2 linked regions of the Pigmentibacter sp. JX0631 genome follow. The protein of the gene in region 2 interacts with the protein of the main gene of each other region in a pairwise test. Links are inferred from orthologs where the notes say so. Each region holds a gene or a part of one and is shown on either strand. Other genes may lie near its edges.

Region 1 (6,671 bases), 1.5 Mb from region 2 along the record:
AAAAACTTTTTTCGCAATTTTTAAAACTAAATCGGGAGTTATAGATTGAACTATTTTAATTTCATCATCAACTGATAAGTTTGAATCCATAAAATATGCGGTAGCTTCTCTATTTAGTAAACGGAAAGGAGTTTCTTTAATTTGTTTTAAATCAAAATTATAACGAAACTTTATATGATTAACTTCTGATTCTAAAGGTTTTTCTGTTACTATGTTTTTTAATTCAACAGATAGCTTTTCAAGTAGTTCATTTATTTTATCTTCTGAAACAGTAGCATCAATACTGAAAGTTCCAATTTCTTTAAAAAATTGTGTATCACAACTAATATCATAAACTAATCCATATTTTTCTCTTATATTTGCTGGTAGCCTGGTACAAATACCATCATCAAGTAATCTTTGGAGAAAAGTAATTAATACAATTTCTTCTGTTAATCCACCAGATGTTGGAAAAATAATTTTTATAGCAAATTGATTATCAGGATTATTTTGTAAGCATAAAGCATTTTGCGGTTTTTTTAATTGCGATAATTGAGGGATGAAGTTATCTGCAAATATTCTATTTGGATTAGAATTATTATTATGTTCCCAAATATGACCGAAATATTTTTCAACATAATTTGTAACTTCTTGTTCAGATTTAGAGGTACAAATTGTTAGAACACATCTTTCAGGGGTGTAAAAATCCCGTCTTTTAGCTGAGAGCTCTTTTTCTGAGATTTTTTTAACAATATGCTCACTACCAATAATAGGGTTACCTAAAGGATGATTTGCAAATAATGTAGACATTGATAAGGATTCTGTATCAATACTATCACCGGCTTCATTAAAATCAGAAGCCATTTCTTGTAAAATAACTGATCTTTCTATTTCTAAATCAGCATAATTGGGGTGTAAGAAAAAGTCAGAAAAACATTCAATCGCTTCTAAAGTTTTTTCTGAGTCTCCCTTTATCCAATAAGAAGTGTGTTCAACGCCTGTCATTGCATTTGTTTCACTACCAAAAGACTCCATTGCTTTAGCTAATTCAAGTGAATTAGGATATTTTTTAGAGCCACGAAACATCATGTGTTCTAGAAAATGAGAAACTCCATTTGTTTCTTCTATTTCATCACGAGCACCAGTATTAATATGCATTGAAATTTCAAAATTAACAGTGTCTGGAGTATGGCAATAAAAAAATTGCAGACCGTTTTTTAATGTTTTTTTGTTTATTTTATATGTAAGCATTTTAATTCTTTCTATTTAAAACAAAATAAGTAATTTGATTTAAAGCATCTAAAGCTAATTTTTGTTTTTCAGAAAGTATTAATAATTTTGCTATTTCATTTAGAGCGTCTCTTGCTTTTTGAGAATAGAGTTCAGCTAAATTAAAAGACTTTTCTAAACCACCACATTCTTTTACATGAAGAAGTAACTTTGATTTTTCTTCTGAAGATATTTTCCCATTTTCTAAAACTGATGAAACAATAATATCAAGATTTTTATTTTCAGATTGAAGAGAATATATTAAAGGTAAAGTAACTTTTCCTTCTAATAAATCAGTTACTACAGGTTTACCTAGTAGTTCTTCGTTTCCTTCATAGTCAAGACAATCATCAAAAATTTGAAATGCAAATCCTAAAAATTTACCAAAATTTGCAAAATGTGTTGCCAACTCTTGGGAAGTATTTTTTAAGTAGCAAGGAGTTTTTGCACTCGCTTGAAATAATATAGCTGTTTTTCCTGCAACAACTCGCTCATAATCAGATAAAGAAGTATCTTTTTTCCAAAGTAATTCTAATTGAAATAATTCGCTTTCACTCATAAAACGAATGCATTCAGCAAAATCATCAATTAATTCTAAAGATCTAGTTTTGACCATCAGTCTACATGCAGCAGAATAGATTAAATCTCCGGATAATACAGCCGTTTCATCGCCCCAAATGGAATTTACTGTCGGTTTATTTCTTCTTAAGGAAGAATTATCAATGACATCATCGTGCAAAAGGCTTGCAGTATGGATATATTCACATACTGAAGCTATTGGAAATTTAAATTCCCCTTCATAATCTATTAATTGAGAACACAATAAAAATATGGCTGGTCTTATTCTTTTACCACCAGAAGAAAAAATGTGTGATAAGACTTGATTGGTAGGTTTATTAGGTGTGAGAAGATATTCTATCAGTTTAGATTCTAGTATTTCTAAATCATTTTTAATTGTAGCATAAAATTTAGGTAACATGTTTTTTATTTAATTCCATCTCTATTTAAATTGCTTTAAAGTTTTGTTATTGAGGCTTTTTTAATTTTAAGAATTGCTTCAGTATAATTCTCGTAATTAAAAACTGCCCCACCAGCAACAACAATATCTGTTCCTAGTTGTCTCAAAAGGTAGACATTTTCAGAATTAACTCCTCCATCAACCATAATATCATACTTTAAATCGTTATCTTTTTTATATTTTGCAAGTGCAGAAATTTTTTTGTGAACCAATGGAAGATGCATTTGTCTAGAAAAACCTGGATTTACAGACATGATTGTTATTTGATCTAAGACAGGCAAGAGATATTCTATAGTATTCCAATTTGTTCCTGGATTTAAGGCGATGCCTGCTTTTTTACCTGTTTCCTTAATTTTCATACAAATTCGGTGAGGATGAATAGCAGATTCTTGGTGAAAAGTTAAAATATCAGCCCCAGCATTTAAATAATCTTGAAAAACACTATCTGGATTTGTTACCATAATATGTACGTCTAATTTCATATTAGTAATTTTACGCATTTGTTCAATAAATGGTATACCTATAGTTAATAATGGTACAAAGTGGCCATCCATAACATCAAAATGGATGCTATCAGCACCACTTTCTTCAAGTCGTTTAACTTCTTCTTCTAAACGCATTAAATTTCCAGCAGCAATTGAGGGTGAAACTTTTATTTCTGATTTCATTTAAATACCTTTTATATTAAATGGGATTAACATAGGTGTGAATTAAGGTTTTTTCACCAACATTATTTTTTTCAAATTTGATTTTCAATCTATATCCCTGTGAACTTTTTTCTATCTCTCTAATTATACCCTCACCAAATACTTTATGAGTGACTCGTTGTCCTTTTCTCCAAATATGTTCTTCATTTCCAGATTCAATTTTTTGTTCATTTAAAAGTTCATCACCTTTAAATATTCTCGGTTTATCAATAAATTTATTTGTGCTTGATATTTTACCAAATTCTTTTTTGATATTTCCAGTATGATCTAGGATATCGATATATTTTTCTGGTATTTCGCTAATAAAACGGCTTTCTTGAGCAGGTAAAAAATCTTTATACCTATTTTTTTTGCAATTTGTTATCACTAAATTGTTTTTAGCCCTAGTGACTGCTACATACATTAAACGACGCTCTTCTTCAATTGCTTCAGGTGAATCCAAGGAATTTTGATGTGGCAATACTCCTTCTTCCAAACCCGCTAAAAATATATTTTGGTATTCAAGTCCTTTAGCGGAATGAATTGTCATTAGAGTAATTGCATTTGCACTGCCTTGTTGCACATTATAAACTGTTGGCTCAATAGTAAGCATAGCTTGTTCAATAAAAAGACTTAATTTTTCTAACCCATTTTTTTCTTCAAGCAGTTCTTCATTTTCAGTGTTTTCAAATTCTATAAGAGCATTTTTTAATTCTATAACGTTTAGCCAGCGTTCATCAAAATCTTCAGGATGAGTAGATTTAAGATAAATTTCAAAATTAATATCAGAAACAATTTGAGCTAAAGTAACTGAAGGTTTGTTATGTTCTAAAATGTTATTTTTCCATTTTTGATAATTCATTATGAAATCTTTTACACCAGATAAAGATCGAGATAAATCATTTTCTAAAGTTCCATAAACTACTTCTGTAAGCGTTTTTAACATACTTTCATTTTTCTGAAGTGATAGTTCTTTTAATTTTTGAACAGCTTTTTCTCCAAAACCTCGACGCGGTGTATTTATTATTTTTAGAAGAGATGCTTCGTCAGTAGAGTTTATTATTAATTTTAAATAAGCCAATAATATTTTAATTTCTGCACGTTCATAAAACCGAACTGAGCCATAAATAATATAAGGTAACATTCTTCTTCTTAGTTCATCTTCTAAAGAACGGCTCTGCGCATTTGTTCGATATAAAATACAAAAATTAGAGAAAACTTCATTATTTTGGACTGCAGAATATATTTCATTAGCAATATATCTTGCTTCAGAATAGGGGTCTTCACATGATTTGAACTTAATTTTTGTGCCATTTATTTTATTAGTAAAAATAGTTTTATCGGCTCTTTTGTAATTGTTTTTTATAACGCTTGTTGCAGCTCCAATTATTTTATCAGAGCTTCGATAATTTTCTTCTAATTTGAATACTTTAACATTTTTATATTCTTTATCGAAATTAAGAATAAAAGAAGGCTCAGCTCCACGCCAAGAATAAATACTTTGGTCATCATCTCCAACTATAAATAAGTTATTGGTATGAGAACATAAAATTTTTATTAATTTAAATTGTATAGGGTTTGTATCTTGAAATTCATCAATTAAAAAATACTTAAAACGATTTTGCATTGATTGTAAAACGGAATTATTATTTTCTAATAATTTATACATTTCTAATAATAAATCATTAAAATCCATAGCGTTTTGTTTTTTTAAATTTCTTTGATATAAATCATATACCTTTTGAATGAGTTCTGGGTCGTAGTATTCGCCAAATTGTTTTAATTGGTATTGATTTTCTTTAGTGATAATATCAGCATTATTTTTTATTTCTCTTAAATATTCTTCAGGAGTTAATCCTAAATTTTTAATTTTATCAATTTTAGATTTTACTGTACTTACTGATAACAATTTATCTGGAATATTTAATTGTTTTAATAAATCTTTTAACAAACTTTTTTGATCATTATCATCAAATATTGTAAAACCTGGCTGAAATCCGGCTTGGGAGGAATATATTCTTAGAAAACGCGCACAAAATGAATGAAAGGTTGAAATAATTAAATTCTTTGTATTACGTTCTCCAATATATTCATTGATTCTTTCTTTCATTTCTTTAGCGGCTTTGTTGGTAAAAGTGACTGCTAAAATAGATGAAGCTGGAACTTTTTCTATTGTTATTAGCCAACCTATTCTTGAACAAATAACTCTAGTTTTACCACTTCCTGCTCCAGCATAAACAACAGCCGGCCCATCTTTATGAATACAAGCTTGGTATTGAGCTTTATTTAATAATGATAGATCAAGTGAGGTTAATTCTTTAAGCATTGAAGTTTCCTATATATATTGACAGAAAAATATCATTTCTTTTTTTTAGATTTTTTCTTTTTACGTTTTGCAGTTTTATTTTTGTTAGGTTCATTTTTACTATTTATATTTTTCCTTTTAAGATTTTTCACGGCTGCTAGCCCTGATGAACCTATAGCTAGTCTTCTAATTTTTTTCAAATACTGTTCTTCAAGAGCCGCTGCCCGAGATTTATGTAACAAATCAGAATATAAAGGGTTATTTTCAATATTAGAAGTTAAAAAGACATGCTGATGTTCTTGATCAAAACCTTTCTTTTTGAAGAATTGGACAGCTCTATTATTGCTTGGATCTGTATCAGCCATAATAATTCGAACACCTTCATTTTCAACAAAGGCTTCAACAACTTTATCTATTAGCTTGCTTGCAACGCCTTCCCTTTGCCAGTTTGGGTGTGCACAAAGCCAGACAATATAGCCGTAGCTCCAAGCCGTTCCTGGCTTTGACATGACTGTGCCAAGAACAAATCCTACAATTCTTTCGTCTTCAGCATCTATTCCTTTTTGAAAGTCATCATTTTCTGCTACTAAGCAATAATCACCGTCTGTATTGAACATGCTTGTAACTTCATATTCATCCCATCCTCTGTAGAGCATAGGCCATAAATCAGCTCTAAAACACGTTTCCCCAAGGTTATATGCTTCGGCTAGATCTTGAATTTCCATCTCTCGAATAGAGAAACTGCGTTTTGAATCAACATTTTTCTTTTCTTCTTTTGCCTCTTCTCTTTCCTTTTTTTCTTTTGCAGTCATAAATACCCTTTTTAACTAAATAATCTTATTTAGCTATTTCATAAGGGGAGCAAAACACAAAATTTGGTCCCATTTCAATCTCAATTTTTCCATCTTTTGAATCTAGCAGATCTCCATCTAATGAATAAAGGCTATTTTCGTAAGAAGTGATATGTGCTTGTTTAAATTTAACAGAATAGACATGAGGTAAATTATAGATATCACCTCCCATCAAAGACTTTAGAGCGCCCTTGATAAGTTTTTTGCCTTTTTCTGAAATGGCTATCATTTCAGCATATTCATCGCCTAATTTAACTTTTTTGAAAAATTGATTTGTTAGAGGAAGTTTTTTAACTGTCGAAGCAAAAATGAGGCTAAATTCATCAGGACTTTTTGCGGATATAGCTTTCTGCTGCCAAATTTTCTCCGGAAAAGTTTCGATAGACATTTTCTGTTGCCTGACTATCTTCTTGAATTCTCCGTTTATTTTTCCTTTTAACAAACCATCGACAATATAACTAGTTATTTTTATTGCAGCACCAAAAGAATTTGTTTTATCTTTATAAAACTCTTCTAAAAATGAAGTTGCAATCCCATTTGCAAAGATAAATCCAAGTCGCCCA
Region 2 (5,807 bases):
AAATTTATCTTTAAATTTTGCACGCACATCAACTATTTTTTGCAGATCAATTTCAATTACTGAAGTAACATGTGGACTTGTTCTTTTACTCATTACCATATGTTCTGCAATTTTCTTACGCATTCCAGTCATTGGTACACGATTTACTCTTACACCATCAACAATTCCCTCAGAACCACCACCTGTTGATTTGAGATGATCTGAACTCGCCTTTGCAGCAGGAGCAGTAGCAGCTGCTGCCGCAGAAGCGACTAATGGAGAAACTGTTTTAGATTCTAATGCAGCAAGGACATCGTTTTTAACAATTTTGTTACCTTCACCAGATCCCTGTACTTTGGATAAATCTAAAGCGTGTTCTTCTGCCATTTTTCTTGCTAAAGGACTCGCATAAACTTTTTGAGTACCATCATTACTTGTCTCAACATCTTTGCTGGCAACTTGAACAGTTTGTTGCGGTTGTTTTGTTACTTTTTCTTCTTTTGGAGCTTCAGCTACTGCACCCGGAGTTGCAGCATCATCAATGACCGCAACTACAGAATTTACACTAACCGTTTCGCCTTCTTTTGCTAAAATTTGGACAAGAACGCCAGTAACAGGAGATGGAATTTCTGTATCTACCTTGTCTGTAGATATTTCAAATAAAATTTCTTCTCTCTGAACTTTCTCACCTAACTTTTTATGCCAGCGGGTTAGTGTTCCTTCTTGAATAGATTCACCCATTTGAGGCATAAGCACATTCTGAGTTGCCATATACAAACATCCTTTTCGTATCAGTTTTTTAAATCAAAAATGAATATATTATATATTAATTGGATGTCCCATTGCAGTGTGAGCAGCTTCTTTTATAACTTCAGACACAGTTGGATGTGGATGAATGGTATGAGCCAACTCTTCAATAGTCATTTCCAAATTGTTACCTAATGCAAATTCTGAGATCATTTCACTTGCTTTTGGATTTACAATATGAACGCCTAAAACTTCACCATATTTCGAATCAGTTAATATTTTTACAAAACCATCAGCAACATCATCAATATGTGCTTTTGCAATTGCTGAAAATGGGAACTTAGCTGATTTGTATTCTCTGCCAGCTTTTTTTAATTGATTTTCAGTATATCCAATACTTGCAATTTCTGGATAAGTATAAATTGCAGCAGGATTAGTTAAATAATTAATTGGATGACGTTTTTTCCCAACAATGATATCAACTGCAAATAATGCTTCAGCAGAGCCCGTGTGAGCTAATTGTGGCGTTGGAATGACATCACCTACTGCATAAATACCGGGAACATTTGTTTGATAAGTTTTCAAATCAACCGCAATAAACCCACGTTCATCTAGCTTAACACCAACTTTTTCTAACCCAATATTTTCAACATTAGGTGCACGTCCAACACTTAACAAGACTTTTTCATAAACCCGGGGAGAGTTTTCTCCTTCAATCATAACTTCAACTTTGTTACCTTTAGCAGTCACAGATTTTGTCTTAGTGCTTGTTAAAATTTCACAATTTTGTTTTTTTAATGCCTTAGTTAATTCAGCTGCAGTTTCATGATCTTCTGTTGGACAAATTTGATCTGCCATTTCTAAAACTGTTACCTTGGTTCCATAACGGCCATAAGCTGAAGCAAATTCGCATCCAATTACTCCACCACCTAGAACTGCCATAGTTTCAGGAACTTTATCCCATGCCCAAATTTCTTCGGAGGTGACAATATTTTTTCCATCAACTTTAATATGTGATAAATGGCGAGCTCTACTGCCAGTCGCAATTAATATATTCTTGCAAGTATAAGATGTTTTTTTCCCATCAGCTGTAACTTCTACTTGTCCTTTCCCAGTAATTGTTCCAAAACCACGAAGGACATCTACTTTATTTTTTTTCATTAAGTAACTGACACCACTAGTCATTTTCTTAACAATTTCATCACGTCTTTTATTCACTTGTGGGAAATCAAGTTCAGCTTTATCTGCACCAGCTATTTTAACTCCGTAGCTTGCAAATTTTTTAGCTTTATCAAACATGAGTGCTGATTGCAGCATTGATTTTGCAGGGATACAGCCAACATTCAAGCAAGTTCCCCCAAGGGTTTGATCTTTTTCTATAATTGCCACTTTTAAGCCAAACTGTGATGCATAGACAGCACCTTCATAACCAGCTGGACCACTTCCAATAACAATTAAATCATAATTCGTAGACATTAAATTTTTTCCTCCAAAGATATTAATCCTAAAAATATCCTAAAAAGACACTTGGAATCTCCCGCTGTTTGTATGTAGTCTTGCCCATCGTAAAACGCAACCTCGGGAAAGGAAAAGTCCCCCATGCGCGAGATTAAACTACCAAATCAAGATTTTATATTGTCTTTATCAGAAAAGAAAACCCCCCTGCGAATTGATTTTATTTGTTCGGGGCTTAAGAACTCAGATTTACCCCCATCTTCCGCGCCAGAATTCGCATTGGTTGGTAGAAGTAATGTTGGAAAAAGTTCTTTAATAAATTTTGTCGGAGGACAAAAACAACTCGCTAGAGTAAGTAATACTCCTGGGAGAACTCAAACTATTAATTTATTTTCAGCTGAAAAAGGTACTTTTTTTCTTGTTGATCTTCCGGGTTATGGCTATGCAGAATCAGCACTAACAACCCAAGCTCATTGGGAAAAAGAAATGCAAAATTTCTTTGAAGAAAGAACAGGACTTTTTGCAATCTTTATTTTAATTGATATTCGTAGAGATATTCAACCAGAGGACGAAAATTTATCTCGTTGGTTTCAAAAACTAGGGTTAAAAGTTATTTGTATTCAAACAAAATGCGACAAAGTACATAAAAGCAAATGGCAACAATTAAGAGAAATTCATGCAAAAAAACTCGCACTGCATCCAAGCCAAGTAATTACAACAAGTTCTGACAAAAAATTGGGTTTAAATGATATATTTAAAAATATTTCAGGAATGCTTGATGCACTAGAAAAAGATTTAGAGGATGAAGAAAATGACATCCCACAATGAGCCTGAGTACACTGGTAAACTCATGTATCAATTAGGTGAAACTTTATTAGATAAAGATGATATAATTATTCAGTCTAAACCTAAACTTTCCTTTGATAAACAAGGTTATTTATATCCAGAAGTGAAAGAAGAATTATTAAAATTTCACCCTGAAGTGGTTCTTTATTGCCCGCAAATTCCTCCAAATACAGGAACAATTGCCCGCATGTGCGCCGCCTTTAGTTGCACTCTCCATCTTATTGAACCGATGGGGTTTCATATCACTGAAAAAGCTTTACGCCGTGCAGGTCTTGACTATTGGGAACACGTTTCAGTTTACTTACATAAAAGTTGGGATTTATTTTTATCGACAAGAAAAAAAAGAAGAATCATTTTTGTCGAAACTGGTGGCAATAAATCTCCATATGATTTTCAATTTCAGCCAGGAGATTTACTTGTTTTTGGGGCTGAAACTTTTGGAATCCCGAAAGAGGTTATGCAAAAAGAAATATCGCAAGGAAATGCTGAGATTGTAACAATACCAATGTTTAATACGGGAGTAAGAAGTTTAAATCTTTCCAATACTGTTTCTATAGTGATGTACGTAGCAATTGCAAAAATCCAAAGTTGATATTTTTTGAAATGAATTGACATATTTTATTTTTTTTAATATTTTTAATTATAAAATTTTGTTTTGATTAGGATTTTTTCCTATCTGTCCCAAGTTCTAGTTTATTCCTTGTTTTTTTAATTCATGCTTTATTCTTTTATTACTATATTTCAATTATGTTTATTCTTCATTATTGGGAGAAAATTATGGTTTTTAACAGTATATCAGATAAATTAATTCCCATTCAAATTAAAGGTGTAGGTAAGGTTGGTTGTGCTGTGTTAAAAAATCTAAATAAAAATGAATTTAAGGTAACAGAGGCGTCTGATTCTAAATCAACAATTAGTGATCCAACTGGTTTAAACATTTCTGAAATACTAAATATTAAGGAACACGAAAAAAAAAACCTAAATGTATATATCTCTAGCAATAATTTTTATGACTTTCTTGATACTGCAAATAGACCAAATATAATAATTGACTCACAAGAAACAAAACTTTTAAATTCCCACAATAATTACAATTTTTACGAAAAAATATTAAGAGAAAATAACAAAGTTATTTTCTCTGCAAGAGATACATTATTTTATGGAATTGATATTTTACTCACAGAATATTCAAAAAATATAGGAATCAATGCTGCCTTAAATGGAATAGGAAGATATCTGCAAAGTAATTTAGAATTACTCAGGAACAAGTGTTTGTCCTTTAGCGCAAATTGTCATCCAGTAAGTACATTTTTAATTGAGCTGATAGAAAAAGGAGAGAGTTTAGAAAATGCAATAAATTTTGGGAAAGAAAAAAGAATTTTTGAATATTCTATTGAAGACGAATTAATTGCTAAAAATGCCTTTATTTCTATTAATATAGCAGCAAATGCAATATTTGGGTATAAATATGATTCTTCTATTTTTCTCCAAAATTTAAAGGAAATTGATCCAGATCTTATCCGTTACAGAAAAGCTAAAGGAAAAACAACACGCCTAATTTGCTCTGCACAAGCTGAAGGTGCAATTCATTTATCATACCTTGAAATTGAAGAGCACTCCCCACTTTATTGCTCATCTGATTGCGTTTCATATTCGTTTAATTTAGGCCGTGAAAAAACTCATGTTGTTAGAGGAAATGGAGTTGGGCCCTTGCAAACTGCTTTAGCCATTTTTGAAGATTTAAATTATTTAAAAAATATATAAAACTATTCTATTATTTTTAAATCGAAAAGGCCAAGATTTCCATTTTGATAAAACACCCTTATTTGCCAATCTCCCGTCATAAATAGTTGCATATTATCAAGCTTAAAACAGCCTAGTTGTATTTCAGATGAGGCTTTGGATCTTATATTACTTGGTATATCTGTTTTTTCAATCGTTGGAGGCTGACTTCCATGCCCCATATCAGGCATATACAAGTCTATTTTATCAACAATTTGATGATCTTGTACGCACAAAATGGATTGACTCATATTTTTTGAATTTGGTTTCGAAAAAAACTGCAGAATACCAAACGCTTTTTGGTTATGGTTAGGAGACAAATTTTCAACATTTCCTGATTTTTTATCATATGTTGCTAAATGCATAGAAATTTCAATTAAAGGTTTCGTTTCACCTTTTTTAAAAAATAATAAAACTAAAGCAATAACAGCAACAATGATACCTAATAATAAGAATATTTTAGTAAAATTCGACATTCATAACTCCTAGTAACAAAAAAAACTATTCAAAACATTAAACTTTTAACTTTCAAAACGAAAAAAAGAAAGGAGCAAACTCTATCATAGTGCAACAAATCATTGCGCTAAAAAAGCTTTTTCAATAATAAAACTTGGTAAATATCTTAAGGTAAGCTAAAGATACTATCTGACTAACAGAAAAGCTAGTTAACAATTAAGATTAGGTAAAAAATGGATTTTAAACAATTTATACAAAAGGTTAAGTGTTTTTTATTTGACTACAGTTTTCCTGACGAAGAAAGAACAAAATTATTTTGGCTGATTCATTTACGCTGGATAGCAATATTTTTGTTATTAATACTTCTGTACTTTGTTATAAAATTTGAATGGATACAACCACAATTTATTCTTTTATACATTCTAACGCTGTTAAATTTAAGTATTTTAAATATGGGGGCATTTTTTCTAGCGCATAAATTAAAAATTATCTCCATTAATTTCGTTTTTTTTCAGCTTACTTCAGATCTCTGTGCAATTACA

The links.
Region 1: the proteins of lpdA (region 2) and QEJ31_RS07135 interact in binary tests that used the Escherichia coli proteins (3 or more experiments, as listed by UniProt). The link is inferred for Pigmentibacter sp. JX0631 from one-to-one orthologs.

The regions. Positions count from the first base shown.
Region 1 is NZ_CP123622.1:1,631,171-1,637,841, reverse strand. Bases 2,615-5,655 are described here. They hold QEJ31_RS07135 (UvrD-helicase domain-containing protein), read right to left. Parts: upstream 5,279-5,655; coding sequence 2,951-5,278; downstream 2,615-2,950. Other genes in these bases: QEJ31_RS07130 (N-acetyltransferase), read right to left, coding at 5,311-5,655; rpe (ribulose-phosphate 3-epimerase), read right to left, coding at 2,615-2,934. In the rest of the region: QEJ31_RS07150 (pitrilysin family protein), read right to left, coding at 1-1,230; QEJ31_RS07145 (polyprenyl synthetase family protein), read right to left, coding at 1,232-2,227; more of rpe, read right to left, coding at 2,263-2,614; more of QEJ31_RS07130, read right to left, coding at 5,656-6,069; QEJ31_RS07125 (diacylglycerol kinase family protein), read right to left, coding at 6,095-6,671. UniProt on the Escherichia coli protein: A helicase with DNA-dependent ATPase activity. Unwinds DNA duplexes with 3'-5' polarity. Translocates on single-stranded DNA with 3'-5' polarity. Initiates unwinding more efficiently from a nicked substrate than double-stranded DNA.
Region 2 is NZ_CP123622.1:3,149,786-3,155,592, reverse strand. What follows is about bases 1-2,874. They hold lpdA (dihydrolipoyl dehydrogenase), read right to left. Parts: upstream 2,203-2,874; coding sequence 799-2,202; downstream 1-798. Other genes in these bases: yihA (ribosome biogenesis GTP-binding protein YihA/YsxC), read left to right, coding at 2,326-2,874; QEJ31_RS13665 (dihydrolipoamide acetyltransferase family protein), read right to left, coding at 1-750. Also shown: more of yihA, read left to right, coding at 2,875-3,009; QEJ31_RS13650 (tRNA (cytidine(34)-2'-O)-methyltransferase), read left to right, coding at 2,993-3,619; QEJ31_RS13645 (hypothetical protein), read left to right, coding at 3,805-4,791; QEJ31_RS13640 (hypothetical protein), read right to left, coding at 4,794-5,285; QEJ31_RS13635 (HAMP domain-containing sensor histidine kinase), read left to right, coding at 5,499-5,807. UniProt on the Escherichia coli protein: Lipoamide dehydrogenase is a component of the glycine cleavage system as well as of the alpha-ketoacid dehydrogenase complexes.